2 regions of the Psychrobacter fjordensis genome follow, and region 1 is predicted to be linked to the other one. Evidence: predicted binding sites of a transcription regulator. Region 1 holds the regulator's gene; the other holds the start of a gene.
What was found. Region 1 encodes PhoB, which activates phosphate uptake and scavenging genes when phosphate is short. Its sites were predicted from a motif close to TGTCATNAANCTGTCATAA; they were not measured.

Region 1 (15,843 bases):
CATCAATAGTGGCTGAAATAGCCTAACAGAAGCGTTATAGTGAATAAAAACATGCTTGCTACATTTATAGTTATTGGGATAAAAACCAAATATAACAAGCTCATACAGAAAGTAAAGGATAGAACTTCTACAATATAGTATTCAATAATATAGAAAATTTAAGAGAGACCTATGCTACCTGTCGATGAACATCAGCGAGCCAAACCCACATTTTTACGCCGTGTACTAAGCGTACTCATTAGAGCTGCTGTGTTGGTGATGCTATTGTTTATATTAGACAAACTACTGCCAAGTATCAGCCAACAAACACAGTCATTCGTTGTATCAAAATGGCAACAGTTGAGTCTATTGCAGCAAGCACTGCCCACAGAAGACAGCCTACCCTCGCCGTTACCAGAGCAGAATCTAACGGATACTTGGGGTGCTGCGCGTAGTCAAGGCCGCTCGCATGAAGGTATTGATATTTTTGCAGCGCGAGGCACACCGATACAGTCGACAACGCAAGGTATCGTCCGCAAAGTAGGTGAAAATAATTTGGGTGGTCGCGTGGTGGTCATCGTTGGACCTGGCGGCGCAGGACACTACTATGCGCATTTAGAAGATTATGCCGATATTGCTCCCAACAACTGGGTGAATGCTGGTGATATCATTGGTTACGTTGGTGATAGTGGCAATGCAAAAGGGACACCGCCCCATGTCCATTATGGGATATACATCAATGGTAGCGCTGTGAACCCGTATCCATTTTTGCAAAAGAATTAGGGCATATTATCCGTCTATAAATTAGTAATATTTTCGGTCTTAACTCGGAGGAGCAGATCGAACATAAGCTGCTGGGAATACCATGCTAAAGGTGGAGCCGACCCCTTCTACCGAGTCAATTTGTAATTTTGCCTCATGTTGATATAGGACATGTTTTACAATCGCGAGGCCCAAACCTGTACCACCTGTGGCACGACTACGGCCTTTATCAATACGATAAAAACGCTCCGTCAAACGCTCAATATGCTGCGGTGCAATGCCAATGCCATTGTCCTCAACAGCGAACTTGCAGCCTTCTGATGTCTTGGTCCAGCTGATGGATATATCGCCACCTTTTGGGGTATATTTAATAGCATTTATCACCAAATTCGACAATGCACTATTTAGGTACATCTCTGAACCTTGTAGCCCGTCATAAGTATCTATCTGCAAATGAATGGTATGACCATACGATTGATTGTAAGCTTGCGCATCATCATAGACATGAGTCAACAGCTTGGTCATATCAATATAAGTCAGCTCATGAGCTTCTTCGATTTCAATGCGAGATAACAGGAGCAAGTCATTTACAATTCTATTCATGCGAGCTGTTTGCTGAGTCATCAACTCAAAACCACGACGCCAATGCGGCGGCATATCTGGCTGATGTGAGAAGTTTTCTAAATACCCCATCATTACGGTCAATGGCGTCCGCAATTCATGCGAGACATTCCCGACAAAATCGCGGCGCATTTCTTCTAAATTATGCAATCGTGTCACGTCATAAATAATGAGCAGCTTTTCATCACCAAACGGTGTAATTTCACACTTTAGATAGCGCTTAGCATCTCGCCATGATTCTATATGAACACCATCGTTAGGTATCGTCGTAGACTGATAATATTGACGGAATTCAGGGGCACTGATGAAGTCAAAAATACTTTGACCTTTATCCGTTACTTGCAATAGCAGCAAATCCTCTGCCGCTTGATTCCACCACTCCAAACCATCATCATCATTGATTAAAATCACCGCATCTTTTAATGCTTGTACGGCGCTGCTGATTTTTTTAAGTTGATCCGTTGCATGCTTCTGAGAGGTTGGCTTTAACGTGCCCTGCTGGTTATTGTCTATTGGCATAGTATTGCTCATTTATTATCCTTACCACTATTCGCTATATTGGGCCACGATTGCCAAGGCACTTTTAGGGTCAACTAACTGGGTTCAATAAAGCTAGAAAACCGATAGCCTGTACCACGAACCGTCTGTATCAACTTATCACAGTCATGTGGGCGCAGTAATGTACGCAGACGTTTGATATGTACATCAATGGTTCTATCTTCAATATAGACGTTGCCACCCCATACTTGATCTAGCAGTTGGGTCCGCGTATAAGCACGCTCTGGGTGACTCATAAAGAATGCTAATAATCGATACTCAGTGGGGCCAACCTCGATGACTTTGCCTGTGGCTGTCACACGCTGGCTCTTTGTATCTAGGCTTAGATTGCCTATTTCGATAGGCTTATCACTACTGAGCGCACTACTACGGCGCAACACTGCTTTGATTCTTGATATCAATTCACGTGTCGAAAAGGGCTTGGTCATATAGTCATCAGCACCCGCATCAAGGCCGTGAACCTTACTATCTTCTTCACCTTTGGCCGTCAGCATAATGACGGGGATTTCGGACAATATCTCATCATTTTTGAGCATACGGCAAAAATCAACACCGCTTTTATCTCCGGGCAGCATCCAATCTAATAAAATAAGCGCAGGCCTATGATCGACGACTTGCTGATGCGCCTCTGACACATCGGCTGCCTGTAAGCTATCAAATCCAGCCATTTCTAGTGTCATTACGATCATCTCACGAATCGCAGGTTCATCTTCAACAATCAAAATTTGCTCATTATACATACGGTATTCTCAGCGTTAGATGACAAAACTCAACTTATAAAAAAGGCGATAGGTGCTCGCTATATTTTATCTATTAAACGGATTAATTATGACAGCTTAATGACATTTGTTTGAAATGCCTTATCCTTAATATTGAATCCGATTGTTTACTTTACCTCTAATAAGAAATTCAGCGGCCCATCATTAATACTTGAGACCTGCATATCAGCGCCAAACTGACCAGTGGCCACATTGGCATGCTGGGTTTTGGCATAAGCAACCAATTGTGCGAACAATGCCTGTGCCATATCGGGTGCCATTGCACCACCGAAGTCAGGGCGACGGCCTTTATCGGTTTTTGCCATCAAAGTGAACTGTGATACCAATAGTAATCCGCCGGCTACTTGCTGGACGTTTTTATCTAATTTACCATATTTGGCAGGATCATCATCATTTTCAAAGATGCGATAAGTCAAGATTTTATCGACCATTCTCTGCGCGCTTTGTAGCGTATCATCGTGACCCAAACCAATATATGCCAACACACCTTGCTCAATAGTACCGACACACTGTTCATCAATGGTGACACTCGCACCCTTCACTCGTTGTATAAGCGCTTTCATTTACTGACTCCTTACAGATTATGCTCATACAATAACATGCTGTCCATGATAAAATGCAGCCATTCACTTGCCCATTAATTATTACATTGAACTTTACTTTGGTAACCTCATTATGAATTTATTCACCACCTTGCAACAGCTTGTCCCGCAGCAGCAGCTAAGTAAAGTTGCAGGCCGTCTAGCCGCAAGTCGCCACCCTTACGTCAAACGCGCATTTATCCGTAGCTTTGCTAAAGCTTATCATGTCAGTTTGGACGAGTATGAGCGCCAGAGCTTTAATGCCTATGAAAGTTTCAATGATTTTTTTACTCGTGAACTAAAAGACGATGCTCGCCCTATCGATACGACTGCTGACGGTATTGTCAGCCCTGCGGATGGTGTTATCTCGCAGTTGGGTCAGATCGAAGACCATAAATTGCTCCAAGCCAAAGGTCGCTACTACGATGTCGGGCAGCTACTTGCTGATAGCGAAGACGGCCATTATTTTGCTGATGGTAGCTTTGCAACCGTTTATCTAGCACCTAGTAATTATCACCGCGTCCATATGCCGTTCGATGGTACTTTAACCAAGACGCGTTACGTACCGGGTACGCTGTTTTCGGTCAATAATACGACTGCCGATAACGTGCCTGACTTATTTGCACGTAATGAGCGTTTGGTTTGTATGTTTGATACTAAGTATGGCAAAGCAGCCGTAGTGATGGTCGGAGCGATGATTGTCGCTGGTATCGAAACGGTAGCGACAGGTAAAATCTCACGTACGGATGATATCCAAGAAGCCGACCATGACATGAGCTTTGAGAAAGGCGATGAGCTGGGCCGTTTTTACTTAGGCTCAACTGCCATTGTCGTGCTACCAAAAGCTGCCAAAGCTGCTTGGCAAGACAGTATGAAAGCCAATAGTGTTGTACAAATGGGACAGTTATTGGGCATTACCGATACCAAATAAATGTACTACCGACTCACAAAATAAGAGCCGCGAAAAATAAAAGCCCCGTTAAGCGTAAATCATAACGCTTAACGGGGCTTTTTATTGATTACTTTTTACTAATTATTAAAAGTAACGACTCATCGCGAAAGCACTTCAATATTGAAAGATATTCAAAGTACCTTAATATCGAAAGTGCTTATGGATAGGATAAGCAAATAGGATATCTTCCTCTTGCGTACCACTGCCGATATTATGAATAATCAACGGTGTGCCATCCGCGGCTACTTTGTCCGAGACAATGCCTATATGCGGCAAGTTACTTTTTGGCAAACGCCATGACACGATATCTCCCGCTTGAAAGCTGTCTTTATCCGCAATTGATAATGTCTGGCCTTGACGCTCAAAGAATGCTTCCAGATTGGGCACACGACGATGGTCAATATTTTTGTCCGTCGATTTCAGTCCCCAATTTTTTGGATAGCTTGACCAGTTGGACTTCATGTCATGATTGACCAATTGCTGTAGATCAATGTTTTGCAGACGATACGCTCTGATGATGACATCAGTGCAAACGCCGCTTTCTATCGGCACATCACCACGCGGAAACTCTAATTTACGATAAGCGGGATCATAACTGGTGGTAACCCCAATTTGCTTTTTGGCATCGTGCGCCAATTTATTACCACTACTGATGGAGGTCGCGGCTTGAGCCATTTGTGCCAAGCCTAATACACTGACCAAGACCAGCGATGTACATAATGTTCTATAAGTTACAGATAATCTCATTTAACAATCTCTTTTTGGTTGAACCAATCACCAATACTGTAGCACGTGCAAATGATAGCTAAGTTGCAAAATGTTTAAACAATCATCCTGTCCCTTTACAAATCAATCAACCACCCTTGCTGAGTCGCGTATTTGATATTTTCTGATAGCCAGTCATGAATGCTAGGAAAGCTGTCTTTGATAAATGCATGTGCACCGCTCACTTGCGAGCGAGTGACACCCAGCTCAATCCATGTTTTTCCTTCGGTATTTAGATTGAGTAAAAAAGGCAGTAAACGATCAATCACTTTTAGCAGTTGAGTTTCTTTACTATCGCCCGTCTCTTGCGCTTCCCAAACTTCACTTAAATTCGCAATACCATTACCACGTTCAGCTTGTAACCGAGCAATACCTTCACGCTCTTCTACGTGTGCAGTACTACGAGTACTGGCATACAAAAACGTATCGCCCGCATCAATCTCACCCAAATCATGTACCAATGCTAACTTCAATAACTTTTCATGATTGACATCTAACTCAAACTGCTCAGCGATGGACCAACATGCCATGGCCAAATGCCAAGAGTGCTCAGCAGAGTTTTCTAAGCGCGTGGTACCCGTCACATAGCTGCGGCGATTGACTCGTTTTAACGCATCCAACTCTAGTAAAAAATGGGTGACGTCATTTATATCGATGTCTGCAGTGTGCGTTGAATCGGCTAATAAGATAGATTTGGTGGATACTGCTGGATTAACTACTGACATACTTTTCTCTAATTTTTCTATGGATTGATTTCGCTTTATCTTGCTTATATTAAGGTTTATCAAAAATAAAAATAGCGCTGATTCTATCAAGCGCTATTTTTATAAAAACTATTCAAATATATCTAACTTATAAGTGTAGGCATGATACTAACGGCTTAACTATACGTCATGCCAAAAGCTATTTAATCAAATTGCTAATCGTCTTAAAGGCAGGGTCTTCGCTGCTACGGCACAGTTCAAACAGAATGGTTTCGACTGTGGTAATCACACCACCTGCCCGGCGAATACGGCGAATGGCTTGCTTTTTATCATAAGGAAAGCGTGACCCAACCGCATCCCCAATAATGACGGGTTGCATACCGTTATCAAGTAAATCCAGTGCGGTTTGTAGTACACAGACATGCGCCTCTACCCCAAACAATAAAACAATGCTGCGATTCTGCTGTGCTAGATAGTGCCATGAGTCATTATTGTCGCAAGCGCTAAACGTGACTTTCTCAAAGCTTTTGGCATTAGTGCCTTCTAATATTTCACGTATCTCCGGCAATGTATCGCCTAGACCTTTTTTATACTGCTCATTGAGCATAATAGGAACATTCAGCGCTTGGAGACCTTTGATAAGCGTCACGGTTTTTTTGACGATATTCTCGTGGTCATAAATATGCGGGGTAAGACGCTCTTGCACATCAATAATCATGGCTTGCGTGTTTTCGCGAGCGATTCGATAAGTACGATCGGTAATCATAGTAGACATAGCACACTCCTTGTACAACTGACGTTTATAATTCAAATCCGTTTTAGTTTTATCATTGTTGAACCAACTCTTATTTAGTCACAGTTTTATGAATGCGTCAATGGAGATAAACTTAAATAATCGCTATAAAAAAACCTTAGCTCTAAAAGCTAAGGTTTTTTTATAGCGATTAAGACCATAAATGTGAAAGTTTATCGCTATTTTGCTTTTGTGTGTCTAATTTGGTGCAGTTGGCATCAAGTAGAACTTACTCTTTTGGTGTGTTTCCAGAGTCTTTGCTACCTTCAGCCCATTTCCCTAAGTTATGTGCTTGGCAGCTGTATTTCGCCATTCGCGATGCAGTACTTTCACTATTACCATTATCCAATGCTTGCTGATAATTTTTCATATAAATACTGTCCGTTGGCTGACAGTTACTGCTTGTGGTAGCACATCCAGCTACTACAAGTATACCCAAAGATAATAACCCCATTCCCAATAAATTTTTCATATTCACTCTAAAAAGTTATAATAATATGATTAAAAACTAATTAATCGATTTTGATCTCAATAAAAAAAACTCTGCACGAGTGCAGAGCTTTTATTAGAATCAATTCAATAAATCAACAATTACACACGCTCAATGATAGTAGCAATACCTTGGCCAAGACCGATACACATCGTCGCTAGACCGATTTCAGTATCTGACTGCTCCATTGCGTTTAGCAAGGTAACCGTGATGCGAGCACCTGAACATCCTAGTGGATGACCTAATGCAATCGCGCCACCATTGATGTTGACGATGTCTTGCTTGTCCGTCAAGTTCAATGCTTTAAGTACTGATAATCCTTGAGCAGCAAATGCTTCGTTTAGCTCGATGGTTTGCATATCATCGATGCTCATGCCAGCACGCTTAAGTGCTTTTTGAGTCGCAGGTACAGGACCATAACCCATAATAGCAGCATCACAACCAGCCACTGCCATACTACGGATACGAGCACGTGGTTTTAGACCTAGCTCTTTGGCTTTTTGTGCGCTCATCACTAGCATTGCAGACGCACCGTCAGACAATGCAGATGACGTTGCAGCCGTTACTGTACCACCTTTAGGATCAAACGCTGGACGTAGCTTTTGCATTTGCTCCATGGTCGCATCTGGACAAATCACTTCATCAACAGTACATAGTTGCAGGCGACCCGCAGCATCATGACCTTCGATGCCGATGATTTCATTATCAAAACGACCTTCGGTAGTCGCAGCCCATGCACGGCGATGTGACTCAAGACCAAACGCGTCTTGCTCTTCGCGAGTGATACCATTCATACGGCCCAGCATCTCAGCGGTCAAGCCCATCATGTTTGAGGCTTTTGCATAATGCTTAGAAGCAGCAGGGTTTAGATCAACACCATGCATCATGCCGACGTGACCCATATGCTCAACACCACCGATGATGAATACATCACCTTGATTGGTCATGATTTGAGCAGCGGCGGTATGAAGCGCCTGCATAGAAGAACCACATAGACGGTTGACTGTTTGGCCACCAGCAGTTTTTGGAATACCAGCTAGCAGACCGATGTTACGACCGATGTTTAGGCCTTGCTCTAGCGTTTGGTTGACACAACCCCAGATGATGTCTTCAACGTCACGTGGGTCAAAGTCATTACGCTCAACCAATGCACGTACCAATTCAGCAGACATGCTATCAGCGCGAACGTGGCGGAACATACCGTTTTTCGTTTTACCCATCGCTGAGCGTACGCCATCTACGATGACCACGTCTTTTGGACTTAAAATTGTCATACTATCTTCCTTTTCAATTTTTATTGTCAGTGTAGTCAGCTCAATTTACTACTATTAACTCGTCAATCTCGCTTAAAGTACAATAGGTACATTTGCGCTCGATTTCCTTGTACTAGCATTAAGTTGAACCAACTATAATCGTACGTTCACTATTGGAGACGATTCATGTCTCTATTGCTTTTATGCAAAGATAGCAAACGTACGGCACTTCATCCTAGTAGTGACTGCCTATTACGCTGTTGCGTAAAAGGTCTCGCCCGCTGCTGCCATGTCGCGAATCTTTTGCGGGGCTTCATAAGCTTTGCCTAGATATGCGTATTTTTCACACAGTGCCAAGTAGTTCTCTAGACCCATTTGGTCGACATAGCGGCAAGGGCCACCGCGGAATGGCGGGAAACCTACGCCCATAATCATGGCCATGTCTGCCTCGCTTGGCGTGCTCACGATGTTATCTTCTAAGCAACGTACTGTTTCATTACAGAATGCAATCATGGTGCGATCAATGATGGCTTGATCGTCAAATTCTTGCTTTTCGCTATCAGTCGTGGTTTTTAGCAGCTCATAAGTGGCTTCGTCAGCGACTTTCTTTGGCTTGCCGCGTTTGTCCATTTCATACTTATAAAAACCAACACCGTTTTTCTGACCTAGGCGTTTGTTTTCATATAAAAGCTCAATAGCCCCTTTATAATCAGGCTTCATGCGATCAGGGAAACCTTCTGCCATGACTTCTGCGCCATGAACACCAGTGTCTAAACCGACGACATCGATTAGATATGCAGGACCCATAGGCCAGCCGAATTTTTCCATAACTTTATCGACATGAGCAAAGTCAGCACCTTGCTTAAGTAGCAAGTCAAACGCGCCAAAGTATGGGAACAGAACACGGTTAACCAAGAAACCTGGGCAGTCATTCACCACTACTGGCACTTTACCCATTTTAGACGCTAGTGCAACGGTAGTCGCAACGGCCTCTTCAGATGATTTTTCACCGCGGATAACTTCGACCAATGGCATACGGTGTACTGGGTTGAAAAAATGCATACCGACGAAGTTTTCTGGACGCTCAAGCGCTTCAGCCAAGAAAGTAATAGAGATGGTTGAGGTGTTTGACGCTAGGATACAATCGTCTTTTACTAGACCTTCTACTTCTTTTAGTACCGCACGCTTCACGTTTGGATTTTCGACTACCGCTTCGATAACGATGTCAGTTTCAGCAAAATCGCCGTAGTTAAGCGTTGGACGGATACGGCTTAACGTTTCACCCATTTTTGCTGGGGTCATTTTGCCGCGATCGACCATTTTACCAAGTAACTTACTGGCTTCGCCCATACCAAGGTCTAATTGCTCAGACTTGATGTCTTTCATGATGATTGGCAAGCCTTTGCTGGCTGCTTGATAGGCAATACCGCCACCCATGATACCAGCGCCTAGTACGGCTGCTTCATTGATTTCATGTGCTTTTTTGCTGTGCTGTTTTGCTAACTTTTTAACCAATTGATCGTTTAAGAACAGACCAACCAAGCTCTCTGCTTGTGGCGTTTTAGCCGCTTTTGCAAAACCAGCCGCTTCGACTTCGATTGCTTTGTCACGTGGTAAATTCACGTGTTTTTCAATGGCTTCGATCGCTAGCGCTGGTGCTGGGTATTGCTTAGGATTGGCTTTGGCAAAGATCATACCTTTGGCACTGTTGAATGCCATGGCTTGCTCAAGCTGATTTAGCCTAACAGGAACCAGTTTTTCTTCACGTTTTGCTTTCCAATCAAGCTCGCCTGAGATACATTTTTTGACCAAGTCAATCGCTGCATCTTGCAAGTCATCAGCTGGAACGGTCGCATCAACCAAGCCTAGCTTTAGTGCTGCTAGTGCTTTTTTAGGAGCGCCAGTAGCGATAAGCTCAAGTGCATTGTCGATACCAATGATACGTGTACTACGAACCGTACCACCAAAACCTGGGAAGATACCCAATTGAGTTTCTGGTAGACCGATAATCGCTTTGTCGCTCATGACACGGTATTCACAAACCAAGGTCATCTCACAACCGCCGCCCATTGCAGCACCATTAATAGCAGCCACTTTAGGGAATGGCAGGTCTTCAAAACGATTGAAAGCGTCATTGACATGAACGACCCACTCTTTGATCTCACTTTCCGACTTCTTAAAAGAACCAACGAATTCTGTGATGTCAGCACCAGCGATAAACACGCCTTTGGCTGAAGTAACGATAAGACCTTTTACGTCGTCCGCTTTTTCTAGCGCACTAACTGCTTCACCAAACTGCTTGTTGGTCTCAGCATCAAATTTATTCACGCTCTCATTTTCAGCGTTGTACTGCATATTGGCGATGCCATCCTCTAGCATTGTCACCGTGATGCGATTTCCTTGGTATACCATGTGGAACTCCTTTCTATTGTAATAAAAACGATGTAATAAAATTTATGACTTATAAAGCTACTTTTTAGACTGTAAAAAATAGCCGGTTATTGTTAGTAAAGTAAGTAATAGCACTGATTGGTCTGTACTCTCATCATGACAAACAAAAATAACGTCATCATGACAAAAAGCATGGCAGATTAACCAGTGAAGATGTCTTTATTATCTAGCGCTTATCATTATGTATTTATGGCTATATTGTTTCTTTAACACAAATAAATACGGCGCTTCATTTATATAATTTCTTTCAAGGTGCTACTGCTGCAAGTATTGATGTTATAAATACTGACTGAGATTTGGCTTTATATGAGTTATCCACTTAGTTTAGATACAGGTATAAAACCCATGTTTTCATCATCAGACTATCTCTACGCCAATTAGTGTAGGGGATTATGACCCTCACTGTCACAAGCTAATACCATACTCGCAAGTCACTCTTAAATCACCTGTAAGCATTTACCTTATGCGCAAAGTGCTTTAGTGAATGATTGTATACTCAAATCAAGCGTGGCACTGTCAGGCTTTGAGTAAATATTGTCTTGCAGCGCATAAATAATAGCAGCAACCATCAAACATACGCCTTTATCACAACACATTCAATCCATCAGTGAAATCAATGATACGTAACGAGAGATTGTTAGAATATTATGGTCGCGAAAACAGTCGCGAAAAACAATCGATTGATACTTTGTCACACACAAGCCATACGCTCTATCATGCTACACTAATGTCGTTTTTATCTTATCCCTAATAATTTTTACTGCATTCCTATAAACTGTATCCCTATAAATGGTTGGACTATGACTGTTTCTTCTACGCTAAACCCTACTCCTTTTGGCTTTATATCGTTTGATAATAACGAACAATTTCATAGCACGGTGCGCGCGCAATTGGCGCAAGATATCGACGTGCTGTTTGCTTATGCCAAGCTCCCTAGCCCACTAGTCGATGCCTGCCGTTATGTCATGACGGGACAAGGTAAACTGGTGCGTCCACTGTTGGTCGCCAGTGCTTTCGCTAACGTGAATGATAATAATAAGAATATTAATAATAAGAATATTAATAATAAGAATATTAATAATAAGTTTGATAAAGACACGGCAGTCAGCGATGACTTAGCATCACTATTAGAAAATGACTCAGATTATGATATGGCGCGCCGTGCAGCGTTGGCAGTGGAGCTACTGCATACCTATTCGTTGGTACATGATGATTTGCCCTGTATGGACGATGATGAGCTGCGCCGTGGTCAGCCGACGGCTCATATCGTCTTTGACGAAGCGACAGCCCTGCTAGCAGGGGATGTGCTACAAACACTCGCTTTTGAAGTATTGACCGCGGAGCTGCCTACTTTTGCGCCTTATGACTCAAATATTGCAAGCCAGCTCATGGCTATATTTGCGCCGCGTGCCAGACGTATGGTCTCCGGTCAGATGCTGGATCTCAATGCCGAAGCCAGTGACAGCATCACACAAACCGATTTGGAAGCCATCCACCGTGACAAAACGGGCGCATTGATTGAAGCGGCTATGCTCATGGGCGGTATCTGTGCTGGTGCAACCGCTCCTCAGCGCATGGCACTACAAGAATGTGCCCAACACATCGGTCTGGCCTTTCAAGTTCAAGACGATATTTTAGATGTGACGACTAGCACCGATACGCTGGGCAAACCTGCCGGCAGCGATGAAAAACTGGACAAGTCTACCTATGTGAAATTCATGGGTGTGGATCAAGCGACTGACTATGCACAGTCGCTATTCAATGACGGACGTGCTGCCATTATTCGCGAAATGAGTAGTAGCACCGACAACATTGACACAGACAACGACGCGCTATTGGCATTGATTGAATGGCTCTGGTCGCGTAAGAAATAGTTTAGTGAATAACCGAAGACAAAAGATATCGTAGCAAACCTTATTACCCAAACGGCAGTGAGTGGTCAACATGGACAGTTCCCCTACCCCGCGTATTTATCTTGGCACTGGTGGCTATAGCGATACCGACTTGCTCGGTACGCTGTATCCTACTGGCACCAAAAAGACAGATTTCTTACGTGAGTATGCCAAGCAATACGGTGCTGTAGAGATTAATAGCAGCTTTTACGCACCTATTGGGCAAAAAGCCTTTGCAGGGATGCTCGATAAAGCCTACGTGCAAACGGACAGTCAGTTAAAGTTCGCCGTCAAACTGCACCAAGACTTTACCCACGCTCGCAAAGGCACTGCCGAGCATGCACAAGCATTTCTAAACGCCTTATCTCCACTTATCGAAGCAAATGCTTTAGCGCCATTATTACTCCAGTTTCCGCATGGCTTTGATCGTACTCGCGAGCATCGACTCTATTTAGCAAACCTCGTTAGTTGGTTTCAAGATTATCCCTTAACCATTGAGTTTCGCCATAACGCTTGGCACACGCCGCAAGTGGTCGATAGCTTTCGGCAGCAAGGTCTCATTTGGTGTAGCGTTGATTACCCAAAGGTTAGCGGATTGCCACCGTCACGGTTGATATTTACCGAACGCACTGGCTATCTGCGTATGCACGGCAATAATCTAAACTGGTGGGATGCGATGAGCGCAGCTGACCGTCATGACTATCGTTATAGCGAGGCTGAGATGCGAGACTGGGCGCAAGCGATTGCCAATCAGCGTCAGCACTTTGATACGTTATATATCTTCTTTCAAAACACTACTAAAGCACATGCGTATTATAATATTGCGATGTTACGTGAGGCTTTATCCGCTCACCATTTTGAAATTTTTTAAACCAAAAACTGTCTAATTTGATAGTCAGTCATTACTCACACTCAAATAAGAAAGCAAATAAAAAACCATATAAGTAGATAACCATGGATTCACTTAGTCAGATTGTTTTAGGCGCTAGTGTACAAGGTGCGATACTGGGTAAATACCAAGGACGCAAAGCCTATCTATATGGGGCAATGCTAGGCACATTGCCCGATTTGGATGTCTTAATAAATTATCCTGATCCCATCAGCAATATGACTTATCACCGTGGTTTTAGTCATTCATTGATTGTCCTGACGGCAGTCGGCATCGTAGGCGCTTTGCTGATTAGCCGCTATCATGCATGGCGCAACATGCCACTGCCTTACTCTACGACGCGCTTGGCAACGGCCATGACACTGGCGCTCACGACCCATCCAATTTTAGACAGCTTCACGGTCTATGGCACTCAATTGTTGTGGCCGCTACAAGAGTCTTTATCGCTGACGCCTTTTAGCATTGCCTCGATGTTCATCATCGATCCGCTATATACGTTGCCACTGCTCATCGCCATGATCGTAGGGCTAACACAAGGACGCAAGCTTGGTGTTTTCAAAACTGGCGTATTAGCCCACTGTCAACGGCTTGCCATTTGGACGCTGGTTATCAGTAGTGGGTATTTGATGATGTCGTTAGGGCTAAAATATTACGCGCAAGACAAAGCTGAGCAAACGTTAGCGGCTGCCAAAATAAACAATATAGCCCGTATCAAAACCATGCCTGTGCTACCGACTATCCTGATGTGGCGTACGGTCGCTGAAGACGATCAAAATAGATTGATTGAAATACGCGGTAGCGTTTTAGACAGTCGCTTACCTGAGTATCGCTATCTGACGCAGTATGACAACTCGCAGACGCTACGCGCAAACTTACCAACAGCGAGCCAGCCCTATGCACATAGGCTAGACTGGTTCTCTGGTGATTGGACAGGCTACCGAACTCAAACGATGCTTGATAATTCTGTTGAACCGAACAAACAAGACGTCCAGCTGGTCGTTGATGATCTACGTATGATGGCAGGCGACACGGCGTTCTTTAGTTTTGTATTGGCCAATAAGATGCATCAAGCGTCACCATGGCAATCGATTACGCCTATAGACGCACCCATTATCAAAGTTGGTGGTGAAGCTGAAGTATCGCGTATTGAATTAGTGAAACAGGGGTTTGTGAGAGTATTTGACGAGTCGGTTGTGGATAAAGATGGTGGCTGGATTTTAGTTGATGAGGATTAGTGATGACTAAGAATAAAACACATGCTTATTACATACGATCCCTAGAAAGGCATTAGGAAAATTTAGATTTGAGGTTCTGTAGAACAGAGTATAATTTTCTGTAGAGTATGAATTTATACATGAATGAACTATGGAGCAACATATGATACCAAATTACAGAGATAGTAAGTTTCAGTGCCCTCATTGCAATACTGTTGCGACTCAAGAATGGTTTGATGCTGATGACGTTGGAAGTACAACGATCAATATTATTAATCATCTGTATCTTAACTACAGATCAAGTATTGAGAGTTTTTATCAAAAACCCATTATTCAATTTTTAAATGTGATTGATAATGAACTGCAAAAAAACCTTTATCAATTTTGTCCTAAAGGCTTTTCAGTGGCAAGCTGTTCTTCATGTGAAGAATTTACATTATGGGTAAATGAAGAAATTATCTATCCTAAGAAAACCACAGTTCCATTACCTAACGAAGATTTAGATGAAGATATCAAAGCTCTTTATATTGAAGCTTCCAATATCTTAATAGATTCACCAAAAGGTTCTACTGCTCTCTTGCGATTAGCCCTTCAAAAACTTCTTAAGCAAATAGGTGGAAGTGGAAAAAATATTAATAAAGATATTAAGGATTTGGTAGCTGATAATTTAAGCATTCAAATGCAACAAGCTTTAGATTTATTAAGAGTCGTGGGTAATAATGCAGTTCATCCTGGTCAGATAGATTTAGATGATAATATTGAGATCGCTCGCAAGTTATTCGATATTTTAAATTATATTGCTTATGAATTAATTACAAAACCAAGAGAGCTAGATAGTTTATATGCAGACCTAATTCCCCCTGATACTCAGGAACATATTAAGCAAAGAGATAAGCAAAAATAAGTTATCGATTTTAAAACTTTAAACCACCACTAGAACACATACTTATCACAGTGTTGCGATGTCGTGTGTGGCTCCAGTCACGCATAATCTTGAAGTGTTATAGCCAATAGAGGTACCCATTATGCAAGAACTTCAAAATACAACGAACGACATCGTATCAGCTATCAAGCAGTTCACTCGATCGATCGATTCTAGCAACGATTATAGAGGAGATATGTCCTCACTGATTCAAGTAACTTCAAATCTGAAGTTGATA
Region 2 (15,843 bases), 960 kb from region 1:
AGCTTAAGATAGACATACCCACTGCTCTCGATTGGCAACAATACCCTAATTATAAAAACATTCATCCGAGTGATGAGCACTTGCTACCGCTGTTCTTTGCACTAGGTACTGGCCAGCGCGTCTCAGTCGTCCATCAAAGCATGGCACATCATAGTTTGGGTATGGATATTTATCGCTTTGATTAACATATATTAGGGCATGTCCTCAATTTGAACAGTAAATGGTAAATGGGCTAAAAATAGCTAAATCTTTGCCAAACTGTGTCAAGTAGCTTGCTAATATCTCGATATTATCTGTACTACTTTCCTTGTTTAGCTGCTATTTATCTCATTTTTATCACCATTTTCAAAATGAAGACACGCCCTAATCATAGCGCTAGTGTTCAAAAGCAGCTTTCGTAAATAATCCAGCACGCTCAAACTCACCTGCCACACTAAATAGCGTGGCTTCATCGTTCATACGCCCAATCAATTGCATACCAATCGGCAAGCCTTTTTTGCTCATGCCGAGTGGCAACGACATTGCTGGTAGGCCTGTGACATTGCCTAATAATGTAAAGGCCATTTTGCCTAGTATCGGTTGGCTCAGTTTTTCAATCATGCCAGAGCGAAAAGCATACTTACCCATATCAAAGCCTTTATTGAGAAACTCTGCACTACGCATCAGCATTTCATCCGTGCGGCTGGGTGGTAATATCCCATGCTTGACCGCAGGTGTGGGTACTGTTGGACACAAAATCATATCGTAGGTTTCAAGTAATACGCCAGTCTGATATTGGCTATGATGCCAGCCATGCTTGGCATGAGCCAAATCAACCGCTGATAGCGAGCAACCGAGCAGTGCCATATTATAAGTTTGCGGCTCTAGATTCTTGATATGCTCTACCCCAAAGTCACGCTCGAGATTATCAATGGTAAAAGCAGTATGTGCGCAAACCACTACCATAAAATCATGCCAAAATTGTTCAATATTAATATTAGGTTCGGCAGGTACTACTCGATGACCCATGGCTTCTAGCTGCTTTGCGGTCTGCTCAAGAACAGCCAGTACTTCTTTGTCCACCACAGTATTGGCAATCAACGGCTGCTGATGCAGGGCAATGGTTAATTGTCTTGGCGCGCGCATGGCTGCTTGTAAGAAAGTACCCTCTGGTGGCGCGATTACATACGGAGCACCAATTTCTACACCGCTTGTCGCATCGAGCATAGCAGCACTATCACGCACGCTACGTGTAATCACATGGTCAGCGACTGCTCCCTCCCAACCTTCTCCAAATGATGGACCCATTGGGTTACGACCACGGCTAGGTTTGAGTCCAAACACGCCGCACCAAGCAGCGGGAAAACGTATCGATCCACCACCATCACCTGCCCCTGCCATCGGTACGATGCCACTCGCCACGGCTGCTGCACTGCCACCAGATGATCCACCAGAGCTATAGCCTTTCTTAAATGGATTATGAGTCGCGCCATGAGCTTTGGGTTCAGTCGTGATAATCAAACCAAACTCAGGAGTATTCGTTTTACCAAAGGTATTGACGCCAGTGGCTTTCATCCGTTTGACGATTTCGCTGTCTTTTTCTGAGATGATATTGACACTACGACTGCCCATCGTGATGGGTTCATCAGCGAAACTAAACGATAAATCTTTTAATAGATAAGGCACACCATTAAATACACCAGAGGGCAATCCTGCCTGCGCCGCACGATACGCACGTTCATCAAAACGGTGGATAATGGCATTCAATTTAGGATTTAATTTGTTTGCCTGACTGACTGCTGCATCTAACAACTCCTTGGCGCTGACCTCACCTGCATTGACTAATGCCGCTAATGCGAGACCATCGTACTGAGTGTACTCTTTAAACATAACCGACCTTCCTTGGAGAGTAATTGAATGGAGAACTTTTAAAATTAACAAATATTTATCGATAAATAACTGTCAGTTTAGTATAAAAAGTCACTACTTATGATTGATAAATGGACTCATTAGTCATTTGGATACTGAATTGGCTATTATTCATAAATAAATTTAATCTTAGATAATTACAGTGTATTTAATGACAATATTTCAGTATTATATTCCTAAATACTTAAGTCCTCACTAAAAAACATACTTGTGCTTATCCAATAAAAAAGGCGAGCCACTTTCATGACTCGCCTTCTTATATCATCAAATCTAAACGCTACATTAATAGCTCACGCTTGCCGCTTTTACCCATTGAGCTGACCAATCCAGCTTCTTCCATCGAATCGACAATACGTGCTGCACGGTTATAGCCAATACTAAATTTACGTTGGATGCTAGAAGCCGAGACTTTGCGTGTTTCCATAATAAAGGCAACCGCATCATTATATAAGTCATCATCTTCGCCAGAGGCGTTGCTTGAACCACCACCACCTGGGCTAGATAATTCAAAGTTTCCTGCCATGTTATCAATATAGTCGGGCGCACCACGCTCACGCCAAGCGTCACAGACACGGTTGACTTCTTCATCGCTGACATACGCACCATGCACACGATCAGGCTCAATTTGCCCAGGCCCTAAGAACAACATATCACCATTGCCTAGCATATCCTCAGCACCACCACTATCCAAAATAGTCCGCGAATCGACTTTTGAGTTAACACGCAATGCCGCACGTACTGGGATGTTGGCTTTAATCAGACCTGTAATGACATCCACCGATGGACGCTGAGTGGCTAACATTAAGTGAATACCGGCTGCCCGCGATTTTTGCGCCAAACGTGTGATTAGCTCCTCTGCTTGCTTACCAACTTGCATAATCATATCGGCAAACTCATCCGCCACAATCACAATCATTGGTAAAGTTTTTAGCTTGGGCGCTTGGCTGATACTCACGCTATCATTTGGTCGCCATAATGGATCAAGCATAGGATTGCCTGACGCCTCGGCAGCTCGCACTTTTTTATTAAATTCATCAAGCTTACGAACTTTGAGTAAGCTCATCAGTTGATAACGGCGTTCCATCTCGGCCACACACCATGATAATGCACTAGCCGCTTCCGTCATATCTGTCACAACAGGCGTTAACAGATGTGGAATATCATTGTAGTTGGCAAGCTCAAGCTGCTTGGGATCAATAAGAATCAGACGTAGCTCATTGGGCGTATATTTGAGTAGCATCGACAATAACATTGAGTTAACCAGAACCGATTTACCAGAACCTGTCGTACCAGCGACCAGCATATGCGGGGCACGCGCAAGGTCAGTAATGATAGGCTTACCGCCAATATCTTTACCCATTGCCATGCTGATTTGCGCTTTTGGGTCTTTAAATTTTTCAGTATTTAGCAGCTCTATCAAACGTACCATTTCACGCTTTGGATTTGGTACTTCAATACCAATATAAGGCTTACCCGGTATTACCTCAACCACACGCAGAGATGCCATAGATAGCGAGCGCGCCAAATCACGCGAAATGCCCGTTACCTTGCTAGCTTTTACCCCTGCCGCCAGCTCGACCTCAAAACGTGTTACTACTGGCCCCGGAATAGCATTGACGACCGATGCTTTTACGTTGAATTCTTGTAGCTTGATTTCTAACAATTCTGATAGCTCAACCAGCTTTTCTTCGGTATAACTCGGTTGGCGATTTGGGTCTGGATTGTCTAAAATCGACATCTCAGGAATAGGCGACAAACTACTACGATAAGCCGCCGTTTGCATTGAGCGTGACTTAGTACTAAACGCTGCATCATCGCTAATATGAGGCATAACAGGAGCAGCGGCATCAGCGCCCGTATCATCTGGAACCATATCGGCAATATGGTTACTAGAGTCTCCTTCAGGTATATCAAAACTAATATTGGATTTAGGGGGCTCAGCGACAACAGTTGGTGGTAATGTTGGATTGGCAGGCGGTGTATTGGTCGGCGTCATGTTAGCCATTTCTGATATTGGCTCAATAGCTTTTGCTGCAAGTGACGTAGCTGATTTTGCAATCGCAGCTGACGACGCAGCACTATTCAATATTTCAGTTTGATTACTAGTTGGTCTATCGACAGATGGACTCGTATCACTAGCAGCTGAATCAACAGCTATATTCGAAGGCTCATTATCAGAAAGCTTGCTATTAGAAGACTGTCGATTAATAGCATCGCTACTGGCTAAATCTGGGGCAGGCTCTACTATTGCATCTCGTACTGGCTGCTCAGCGACACTGCCCGACTTAGGCGTCTCTATAGACTCTTCAGTAGTAGGTACTGAAATATCTGCATGCTCTGCTAGCCAAGCATCTGCTAATGTATCGATGCTCTCCGCTGGTACATCAAACTCAGAATCTACCGTATTTTGATGATCTGTCTCACCATATACCAACTCATCAGTTGGCGACTGAGTAACGAATTCAGTATTATTAGGTACTGGCGCAGTAGAACCTGAGTCATGGCCGTTCATAGTATTAGTATTATAAGCCATCTGCTCACTGGCCAATAAATCATCAACGGTATTTGCATCATTCCAAGCAAAGCTCGGTTCTACTTTGCGGATAGGTGTCATTACAGAGCTTGACGTCGGCGATGTATTAGCATGATTGACTGTATTATCAATTGTACCGCTAGGTGCCGCTGTTGCCGCTGTTGCCGTCTGTAGCTGTTGGCTATTTTCATTATTAGACATGGTACTTGAATTAGACATAGCCGCTTGCGTTGCTGCTGCCATCGACGCTTTTACGCTATCAGCAAGCCCTGATGTCGACAAAAATTCTGACAAAACATTGCTAAAACGACCAGTGTTATCTACTGCTTTCACCCTATCTTCAGATGGTAGTTCAAGCGGTAACTGCTCATGTTCTGAGGTTTCTTTAGCTGTCTTATTCGTTGCTATACTTTCATCATTTTGCTCTGAGATAATACCTTCTTGAGTAGAAATACTATCATGTGCCATGTCTTTATGTTTTACCCCTGACCCAAGCCATGACAATGCTGTAACTTTCTGATAAATCGCAAGCCAATGAATATTAAAGGCAAAAGTCGCAGTAATAATAACGAAAGCCGTTAGGAAGAGCACACTCCCCCACTGCGATAAAAGCTGAGCCAATCGAGACTGTAGCTCCAACCCTATAATACCGCCAGCAACTCCTTCAAGCCTTGTCGCTGTTGGATCAGTTACTTGTTGAACCAACGCAACCAATTGTGCAAATAAAGCACTGGCACTTAATAATAAAAAAACATAAGCAATCAAACGCATCAGCCAAAATGTTGGCTTGTTGTCCCACCAGATAAGGATAGACTCATAAACCAAAAATGCTAACAGCCACCATGCACCAAAACCAAAGAAGCTATAAAGCAAGTCCGATAACCAAGCACCCGATGCGCCACCCACATTATTAATCGTGGTCATATCACTACTGATATGCGACCAGCTAGGGTCGTTACCTGTATACGTCATCAAGATGACAAAGAGATAAACGGCCAGTATTAACCCAAGGAGGGTAAATATTCCCTTTTTTAAATACTCAATAAGCGGTGCTGATATCACGTAAGATCTGCCTTGTTATTAATACTAAATGGTCGTCAACGCATGACTAAGTTTAATCATGCTGACATAAAGTGCTGACATAGAGATACTGATATAGAGGTGCGGATATAAATATCTCTGGCAAAGCATTTAGAACGCATTGTCTGTCATAAAGACGAGTCATGACAGCCTTCTTTCTGCGCTCCAACACACTTGGCATAACTTCTTATAATAACAAATACATAGGTACAGTGGCGACAGTCTTCTAAAGAAAGAGTGCAAGAAAGTTAGCTAATATGCGATTTAGATAAAAAACCCTACTTTTAGCAATATAGCTCACAGAATAAGGCTAACAATCTTATATAGACCTTATAAAATAACTGTCATTTATGGCAACAATACTTCAAGGTAAATATGCTTTAATTCTAATGATATCCATGTTGATTTTAGCAAACTTGCACTTTGCACGCCTTACCCTTATGTTATTATCACACAGCAATGAGAAAAACCATATTAGTCATCATTTTGAAAAACTTTACTATATTAATCACTCCTATTTTTAACTTTTATATTTAGCAAGGAATTACCCATGGCAACTGAAAATACAGCGCCACGTCACGAAAAACTCATCATCCTAGGCTCAGGTCCTGCTGGTTATTCTGCTGCCGTTTATGCGGCACGCGCCAACCTCAAACCTGTCATGGTCACTGGCATGGAAGTGGGCGGACAGTTAACCACCACTACCGAAGTCGATAACTGGCCAGGCGATGCTCATGACTTAACAGGCCCTGCATTGATGGAACGCATGAAAGCCCACGCAGAACGCTTCGGTACCGAACTGGTCTATGACCATATCAATGAAGTAAACTTGAATGTACGCCCTTTTCAATTAACGGGTAATAACGGTAGCTACACTTGCGATGCCCTAATTATCTCAACAGGTGCATCTGCTCAGTATCTAGGGCTAGAGTCAGAAACCAAATTCAGAGGCCTTGGCGTTTCAGCTTGTGCTACTTGTGACGGTTTCTTCTATAAAAACCAAAAAGTCGCCGTCATCGGTGGTGGTAATACTGCTGTCGAAGAAGCTCTATATCTATCAAACATTGCTTCTGAAGTAACCTTAGTCCATCGCCGTGATAGCTTACGCTCTGAAAAAATACTACAAGACAAACTGTTTGAAAAAGCCAAAAATGGTAATGTCAAAATCGAGTGGAATCACAGTGTTGAAGAAGTAGTCGGTGATGACATGGGCGTCAATGGCGTTGTTATCAAATCAACCATTGATGGCAGCACTAAGCAACTAGATGTCTTTGGCATGTTTGTGGCAATCGGTCATAAGCCTAATACGGACTTGTTCAAAGGTCAGTTAGATATGAAAGATGGCTATCTTGTTGTCCAAAGCGGCTTAGTAGGTAATGCCACGCAAACCAGTATCGAAGGGGTGTTTGCAGCAGGCGATGTCGCCGATCATGTCTATCGTCAAGCAATCACATCTGCTGGTACTGGCTGTATGGCGGCACTTGATGCTGAAAAATACTTGGATGCATTGGGAGAAACCGTTGCTCGTGATCATACTTACGATTCAACACTAACTGCAGATAAAGAAGCCTAAATGGGCAACTTTACTCAACAGAACGATCAACACATCATGCCTGAGACTTTAAAAAGTCTTGGGCGTTATGACTTTCCTGATCCTATTTCTATTGACCCTGATGGGATGGGCATCGTTGCTATGGGCGGCGATTTGGCATCAGAAACCCTCATTTCTGCTTATGCACAAGGACTGTTCCCTTGGTTTAATGAAGATGAGCCGATCGCTTGGTGGTGTCCTGAACCACGATGTGTAATGGTGCCAACAGACTATCAGCCTAGTAAATCACTACGCAAACAAGCGAATCGCGCCCGTTGGCAACTGACACTCAATCAAGCATTTGATGACGTCATACATGCCTGTAGTTTGCCACGCAGCGACAGCCTTAATGACAATCAGCCTGAAGGAGAACATACTTGGATTCATGATGAAATGATTGAGGCCTACACCAAGCTTCATGCTCAAGGATTTGCACATAGTGTAGAAGTTTGGGATGATAAAGGGCAATTGGTTGGCGGACTTTATGGATTAAAAATAGGCAATATCTATTTTGGCGAGTCGATGTTTCACTGCGCCTCCAATGCATCCAAGTTAGCTTTTTGGGGTCTGATGCGCTTATGTGAACAAAGCCATGTAGCGTTGGTCGACTGTCAATTACCGAACGATCATCTTATGAGCTTAGGCGCAACCACCTTGCCACGCGCGGATTTCCTCACTCAGTTAGATACATTGATAGCTGGCGATGCCATCACATGGCAAAATGACTCCCACAAACCGTTGCCAGTATCGCAACTCGATAACGAAGAACCTTGGCAGCTCAATTTATAACGAGCATTGTGATGGCTATTAATAAGCATCTACTTACAGACCTATGAGACCACTATGGCATTTGATGAATCGTTTTTGTTAATTGGGGCGCTAGCAAAAAAAGCCAATACCACTAAGGATACCGTGCGCCATTATGACCAATTGGGTTTGCTAAAATCACGTAAGCGTCAAGCAGGATCACGATTGTATACTGAGTTTCATCCAGAATGTGTCGAACGCATCGAGCTAATCAAGAGTGCACAAACGGTAGGCTTCACTCTCAACGAAATGAAAGATAGCTTCAATGATTTTTATGCTGGGAAAATCAGCCTCGATGAACAATTAAGTTTTAATCAAAAAAAGCTGGATCAAGTTCAAAAACAGCAAGCCAATACCAGTATCATGATTGAGCTCTTGAGCGAACGAATTAAAGAGCTTAAATCTATGCAGGCAAACAGCGACTAAATTTATCGTATAAAAGCTGATGAACAAACATCTTAAAACAATAAAGCCAATTCAACTCATATGTCACTACCGATAAACATGCTGCATAATTAAAGCATCGACTGCTGGCTGATGTGGCTGATGTGGCTGTTGATAATAGCCTTTGCGTTTATGAATAACGGCAAACGCTTGCTTTTCATATAGTGCTATCGCAGGAGCGTTATCTGCACGCACTTCTAATAATAAATTTTCCACCTGAATCTCTTTCAGATGTGTATTTAATTCTTCAAAAAGTAACGACGCAATACCTTGGCGTTGATAATCAGGGCGTGTGCCAATACGCAGGATTTCTGCTTGCTCAAACACCACTTGGTATAAGCAGTAACCAACCACTTCATCAGCCTCAGTACTCATAGCAACCATTAAATCTATACTGTCTTGTTCAAGTAAATCGCTCAGAGTCTGTCCAGTCCATGGTTCTTGTAACTGGACAATAGCCTCAATAGTCGCCACGGCTTGGACAATCGCTGCACCTTCTTCTGCTTCAGAATTTAGTATCTTTATATTAAACATCTGCACTCTTCTGTCTTTTTTCTTGAAATACACGTTATATTATCGCCGATTATAGCTACATCCCCATAGCTTTTCTTTAGCTATAAACATCCATAAAAAAAGCCGTTCTTAATAAAGAGAACGGCTTTTGACTAACGCGTTAAATACTAGGATCAGTATTAAACGTTAACGTTAGCAACAACACCAGCGCCTACAGTACGGCCGCCTTCACGAATAGCGAAGCGAAGACCTTTGTCCATAGCGATTGGGTGGATAAGCTCTACGCCCATCTCAACGTTATCACCAGGCATTACCATTTCAGTACCGTCTTGTAATTGGATTGCGCCAGTTACGTCAGTAGTACGGAAGTAGAACTGTGGACGATAGCCGTTTAGGAATGGTGTGTGACGACCACCCTCTTCTTTGCTCAACACATATACTTCAGCGTCAAACTTGGTGTGAGGAGTGATTGAACCTGGCTTAGCAAGTACTTGGCCACGTTGTACGTCTTCACGCTTAGTACCACGTAGTAGTACGCCACAGTTTTCGCCTGCACGACCTTCGTCAAGCAGTTTACGGAACATCTCTACACCAGTACAGGTGGTTTTTTGAGTGTCACGGATACCAACGATTTCGATTTCGTCGCCAACGCGTACGATACCAGACTCAACACGGCCAGTTACAACGGTACCACGACCTGAGATTGAGAATACGTCTTCGATTGGCATTAGGAATGCTTTGTCAACGTCACGCTCTGGCTCTGGGATGTAGGTGTCTAGAACTTTCAATAGTTCTACGACAGCTGGTTGGCCATATTTTTCTTGTGAGCCTTTTAGGGCTTCAGTCGCTGAACCATGGATGATTGGAGTGTCATCACCTGGGAAGTCGTAGTCAGAAAGTAATTCACGTACTTCCATTTCTACTAGTTCTAGCAATTCTTCGTCATCAACAACATCACATTTGTTCATGAATACGATGATGTACGGTACGCCAACCTGACGTGAAAGCAAGATGTGCTCACGTGTTTGTGGCATAGGGCCGTCAGTTGCAGATACTACTAGGATTGCGCCGTCCATCTGGGCAGCACCAGTGATCATGTTTTTAACATAATCGGCGTGACCTGGGCAATCTACGTGAGCATAGTGACGTGCATCTGTGTCATATTCTACGTGTGAGGTGTTGATGGTGATACCACGTGCTTTTTCTTCTGGGGCTGAGTCAATAGACGCGTAGTCTTTGGCTTCGCCACCTGAAGTGATTGCAGCTACAGTTGCGATAGCAGCTGTTAGGGTTGTTTTACCGTGGTCAACGTGTCCGATGGTACCAACGTTGACATGCGGTTTTAGACGTTCAAACTTGGCCTTTGCCATGGGTATTTCCTCTTTTTTTTGGTGAATCTTTATCAATCAAAGATCAGTGAATAGCTGTTTGACGGCTCATGATGCAGGTAAGACCATCAAACCGTTGACGCTATGGTTTATCTACTAAAACTGTTCTGTAATCTTGCTAAAATCTATGCATTCAAACCATGCATTTCAACTTCATACAGATAAATATTATACTTACTTTTCAATCTATTGAACATTGCCAACTATTATATAACATCGCTGTTGCACTAATTTATCTTACTGTAGCTTATCTACAAATAAACTTAGTATTTATTAATAAATTGACAGCACTAAAGGGCAACACCTCAGTGTCACCCTTAAATCATCAATTGCTGTACTGTATTTATAATGTTCAATATCCTATGCTTTCGATATCGATGCAACGCTGTTTAAAATAGCAAAGCAAACACAAAAAGCTTAAACAATAAATGGAGCTCATATCGAGAATTGAACTCGAGACCTCTCCCTTACCAAGGGAGTGCTCTACCGCTGAGCTATATGAGCATGTTTTTAATAACTACAGTACAAATAATATTGTAGATTTACTAAAAAAATATCACGATACAGTTATCATAAACTGATTATCGTGATGTATTATTGATAATTTTTGCGATGGTGTATATATGGAGCGGGTGGCGGGAATCGAACCCGCGTCATTAGCTTGGAAGGCTAAGGTGTTACCATTATACCACACCCGCATTTACTCTTATTCTAAAGGACTCTAATCGAGAGTCTCTAAATATATAGAGTATGCTTGGCGCTATGACAAACTTAGAAAATATGGTGGTGGGAGAAGGATTCGAACCTTCGAAGCTTTCGCGACAGATTTACAGTCTGTTGGGTTTGACCGCTCCCCAATCCCACCTTAGGTTGCTTTAAACAAAAATGACTTTAGTTTAAGACATATTCATAAAAAGCTACTTTAAGAGAGATGGTGCCGACTGCCGGGATCGAACTGGCGACCTACTGATTACAAGTCAGTTGCTCTACCAACTGAGCTAAGTCGGCTTGTTCTCTTAAAGTGGTGGCTATTCTATCAAATATTTTGAGATGCGCAAGCTCTTTTTCATCTTTTTTTTAATTATTTTAATAAAAATATTTAAGCTATTGATTAAATTAGCATTTTTACAAATAAAGATATGGCATTAAATTAGCTTTTTGCTCAAAGCATTTGTTTTTGCCACCCAGATGGCTATTTAACTAGCGAATGTGCAAACCATTACACGCCATTTTTACTGCTTTTAACAATGCAAGTGCTTTTTTATTGGTCTCATCCCATTCAGCTTCTGGAATAGAGTCAGCGACGACACCCGCACCTGCTTGGATATGGATTTTTCCGCGGCGCATGACAGCCGTACGGATAGCAATAGCGGTATCCATGTTGCCATGCCAGCCCAAATACCCTACTGCACCACCAAAGACCGTTCGACGTACTGGCTCTATCTCATCAATGATTTGCATGGCGCGGATTTTGGGTGCCCCTGTTAAGGTGCCCGCTGGGAACGTCGCACAAAAGACATCCAGTGCGTCTTTATCAGGCAATATCGTACCCTCAACGTTAGAAGCAATATGCATCACTTGTGAGTAGCGCTCAACAAACATCTTTTCGGTCACCTTAACACTACCGTACTCGCAAACGCGGCCAATGTCATTGCGACCCAAATCAATAAGCATCAGATGCTCAGCGATTTCTTTTTTGTCATTGAGCAGTTCTTGCTCAAGCGCTTCGTCTTCTGCTTGGTTCTGTCCACGTTTACGAGTGCCCGCCAATGGTCGCACTGTTACTTTGCCATTTTCGATACGTGATAATATCTCAGGCGAGGCACCAATGATGTCAAAGCGTTTGTGATCGTCGAGCGTATAACCATGCACCAAGAACAGATAAGGTGATGGATTTAAAAACCGTAGAGCACGATAGACAGCCAGTGAGTCGCCAGTATAATCAGCTGTCAAACGCTGCGCAGGAACGACCTGCATGACATCACCTGCTAAGATATAGTCTTTAATCTTATTGACGTCACTACAGTACTTCTCTGCACCTGTTTGTGAGGTAAACGTCGGCGTCGGCATCACTGGTGCGCTTAAGTTTGGCATCTCTGCTAACTTTTCTTCAATTTTTTCTAATTCACGGATAGCGTTACTGTAGCCATCTTCACTATTGCAATCGGCATAGACGATGATAGATAACGTGTTTTCTAAACTATCAAAAACTATCACGCTCATCGAAAGCATCAGCCACATGTCTGGCATCGACATTGGATTGGGTGCGTCAGACAAGCCCACGCTTGGCTCAATGACGCGTACCATGTCATAGCCAAAGTAACCTACTAACCCACCGCTAAAGCTCGGTAGCATAGCGATATCGGCTGCTGTGGGCATATTGTATTGAGCCATCAGCTGACGAATATAATCAAATGGATCATCTATTGCATTTACATCAGTCTGATCATTTCTTTTGACCGTCATATTGCCATCTATATATTGCAAAATCAGATCGCTACCCAAGCCAATCATCGAATATCGTGCCCAGCGCTCGCCGCCTACGACTGACTCAAATAAATACGCCGAACCATTCAGATCACGTACTTTAGAAAACACAGATACTGGTGTTTGCGAATCCATTAGGCGTTTTTTTACCAGTGGTGCATGACTAAAGCCACGGTCTTTAAAAGACTGATATTCTTCAAAGGTCATCATAGTAAGGCTCTCTTAGCAACATATTGGCAAAAGATAAAAAGAATAGAAACAATAAAAAGGTATAGTCGGTTTAATGACATTTGGATACAAGGAAGCCGAGTGAAAGTGCTACAAATAGCAGATTAAGCGAGAATGACACCGTATCCAATTTATAGAGGATTGACTATAGATAAAATATAGCGTCAACACTCTACTGAATGCTGACGCTATAGAAACTCGCTTTTACAGCTTAACCGCGAAAGATATGAGCTATCTGGCTAGTGTTGTATAAGCGACTATTGGCTATACAACGCCTTTATTAAACAACCATAAAGCTAACCCAACGATGAGAATGGCAACAAATACCCATATAAACCAACCACCGCTCGGTTTTTTCTCTATATGTCCTGCATTGGCTAGGTTGTTAACGGCCTGATTTGCCGCATTATTACCTTCGGTGCCAAGATCACGAGACTGGCCTAGATTGGCTGTACCTGAAAACTGTGCCGTGGCTGCTTGCTTAGCACGTAAGACATCAGGGTCAGCTTCTTCTTGCAGCTCAGTCGTCGTCGTTTTGTCATGCTCTGCTTCGACTACTGGCTCTTCATGCACTGGCGCTTCAGATACGGCCTCTTCCTGTACCACTTCTTCATGTACAGCCGACTGCTCTACCAATGGCTCACTCTCGTCCACTACTGGCGATTCAGGCTCTGTCGCTACTATTTTTTGCTGCTCAGCTACTTCTTCTGCCATCACGGGTTCTTCTGCGACCACTGGCTCTTCTAGTGTTTCTTCTTCTACTACAAGCTCTGGGGTATCTTCAATTGGTGCAGACTCTACACTTTCTGCGGCAGACAAGACTTCCTCGATACCTGTTTCTTTGACAATTGGCTCTTGTGGGGCTGGTTCAACTGTTTCGGTGGCATTCTCTATAGGCAGGCTAATATCAGGTGTTTCATTTGTTGATTCTACTACTGCCTCTGACGCTGTATCGACAGCTACTGTCTCAACACTTTCGTCTGTAGCAGGCAGCATAGCTTCAATACCTGTTTCTTTCACCACAGGTTCATCGATAGTTGGGTGTTCGATGATGTACTCTTCGAACTCATCTGCTTTGGTAGTAGTCTCAACGATATCAGCTTCGGTACTATTGTCATCAGCAGTATTCATGCTACCCGCTGCATTTTCTGCTGCTACAGGTGCTACGGGTATTAACGACTCCTCTTCCGCAGCAACAGGCGCATTTACCAAAAAGCTAAAGCTGGCAAAGCCAATCGTGTCATCTACTTGCAATAGGCTTGACTGGTTGCCTTCGATACGCTGCTCATTGATAAACGTACCGTTCGATGAGTCCAAGTCTTTTACATATAACTGACCATCTAATACGCTGAGCACGGCATGATTGCGCGATACTTGCTTGCTGCCGAGTACCACATCATTATCGCTGCCACGTCCGATAGATAGGCTATCATCAACCGTCAGGGTCAGTTCTCCAAGGGCTTCTGTTAATGCATTAAGCTGCCAAGTGCTCGCTGATGGTGTCGGGTTTCCGCTGTCTATATTGTTTGTCATGATGCTACTCCTTATTTTTCTATTAAATTTCAAATGATTTTAGCTAAATTATTGCCAATTTTTAAAGCGATTCTAGGGTCTGTTGAACATTCAAATGTGGTGCTGGCAGTCACTATTTTTTAGGCAATATGCAGTGAAATTTTTGACGCCTAGTCATTCTAAGTGAAACAATTTCGCCATATATTGGCAAAAAACAGTACTGCCCTGAAAGGCTGATGCTAAAATCACCCCAAACGTTGTTGCAATCCTAGTTAAGGTCTCGACATTATCGTCAGCTTGCGCCTAGTTTGGTGCAATTTTAGCAATCAGCAGCCCTAATATTTGAATGTTCAACAGACCCTAATGTTAACCGTTATAAATAATACAGTGTCTATTTGCGCTATTTAATAATAAAACGAGGCTTGATAATACCGTCAAGCTTGCTATATGGAATGCTTAATACAGGCATGCCATAAGCATATGGACCGATAGAATAATGCTGATAGCGAATGTCGATACCTTCATCCGTCAGCGTTATATTATCACTCAATGTAAACGGCCAGTTTTTTTCATAACTACTGACATCGTCGTCCATCGTTTTAACCCACGTTTTATAAGCGTCGTGTGCAAGTGCTTCGAACTTTGATTTTTTACCTGATTGAAGCATATCATCAAGTTTAATTTGTTTTTTGGTGCTTAGATCAAACACTAAATACTCACTATAAGGCATGCCATGAGCACCACCAGTGAAGACATAGGAGTCAATTTCGAACAATTCAAAATCACTCACATGCCCCAGATACTCAGGTGTGACCATCAAGCTATAAGCCCATGAACTGCCTTCAGGAATATCTATAAATTGTGAACCAGCAAAGTCATCAATCGCTGTGTTTACCGCTGCCTGATTGCCTTTCGTTTTGATAGGCGCTGACTCAGTCGGTTTACTATTGACGACTAACGCATTGATACGCTCATTCGTCATATCATTTATCCAACGATGATTGGTATTCAAATATTTAATATCAATCTCTGGACAGTTATCACGCTCTACACATTGTGCTTGTATGTTTTCTGGCAACTCATAATTCAAATAATCGGTACTGCTAATGAGATTACCTGCATTTGCAGGCATAGCGACGACCCCTAGCAAAAAACCACTAGCCAATAGACCCATCAGACGTGCGTGACTCGCTTTCATCGATGAGCGCAGACATAATGATGAATGATTAATATTAAACGGATTCGTAGCGTTCATATAGCCTCTTTCATAAACATACAACATTGCTTAACATTCTACTGTAACAATAATGATGTATTGTAGGAACACTGTTTGTGTTTTAAGAAATTACCAG

Region 2: JMW61_RS01755 (DNA translocase FtsK) is a predicted target of PhoB. The motif match lies at 5,555-5,573, and genes of this name have one in related genera.

The regions. Positions count from the first base shown of each region.
Region 1 is NZ_CAJGYP010000001.1:1,371,905-1,387,747, reverse strand. It holds gene JMW61_RS05835 (M23 family metallopeptidase) at 172-762, shown strand; gene phoR (phosphate regulon sensor histidine kinase PhoR) at 802-1,893, opposite strand; gene phoB (phosphate regulon transcriptional regulator PhoB) at 1,956-2,660, opposite strand; gene dtd (D-aminoacyl-tRNA deacylase) at 2,807-3,262, opposite strand; gene asd (archaetidylserine decarboxylase) at 3,375-4,211, shown strand; gene JMW61_RS05810 (DUF1287 domain-containing protein) at 4,374-4,907, opposite strand; gene JMW61_RS05805 (HD domain-containing protein) at 5,075-5,722, opposite strand; gene JMW61_RS05800 (isochorismatase family protein) at 5,901-6,476, opposite strand; gene JMW61_RS05795 (hypothetical protein) at 6,724-6,966, opposite strand; gene fadA (acetyl-CoA C-acyltransferase FadA) at 7,086-8,258, opposite strand; gene fadB (fatty acid oxidation complex subunit alpha FadB) at 8,490-10,649, opposite strand; gene JMW61_RS05780 (polyprenyl synthetase family protein) at 11,489-12,562, shown strand; gene JMW61_RS05775 (DUF72 domain-containing protein) at 12,633-13,451, shown strand; gene JMW61_RS05770 (metal-dependent hydrolase) at 13,535-14,704, shown strand; gene JMW61_RS05765 (DUF4145 domain-containing protein) at 14,835-15,587, shown strand; gene JMW61_RS05760 (hypothetical protein) at 15,709-15,843, shown strand, end outside.
Region 2 is NZ_CAJGYP010000001.1:407,545-423,387, forward strand. It holds gene JMW61_RS01745 (DODA-type extradiol aromatic ring-opening family dioxygenase) at 1-185, shown strand, start outside; gene JMW61_RS01750 (amidase) at 376-1,869, opposite strand; gene JMW61_RS01755 (DNA translocase FtsK) at 2,186-5,503, opposite strand; gene trxB (thioredoxin-disulfide reductase) at 6,072-7,094, shown strand; gene aat (leucyl/phenylalanyl-tRNA--protein transferase) at 7,095-7,901, shown strand; gene JMW61_RS01770 (MerR family transcriptional regulator) at 7,956-8,345, shown strand; gene rimI (ribosomal protein S18-alanine N-acetyltransferase) at 8,412-8,897, opposite strand; gene tuf (elongation factor Tu) at 9,056-10,246, opposite strand; tRNA gene JMW61_RS01785 (tRNA-Thr) at 10,694-10,768, opposite strand; tRNA gene JMW61_RS01790 (tRNA-Gly) at 10,889-10,962, opposite strand; tRNA gene JMW61_RS01795 (tRNA-Tyr) at 11,046-11,129, opposite strand; tRNA gene JMW61_RS01800 (tRNA-Thr) at 11,197-11,272, opposite strand; gene trpE (anthranilate synthase component I) at 11,465-12,961, opposite strand; gene JMW61_RS01810 (FHA domain-containing protein) at 13,244-14,512, opposite strand; gene JMW61_RS01815 (RsiV family protein) at 14,892-15,746, opposite strand.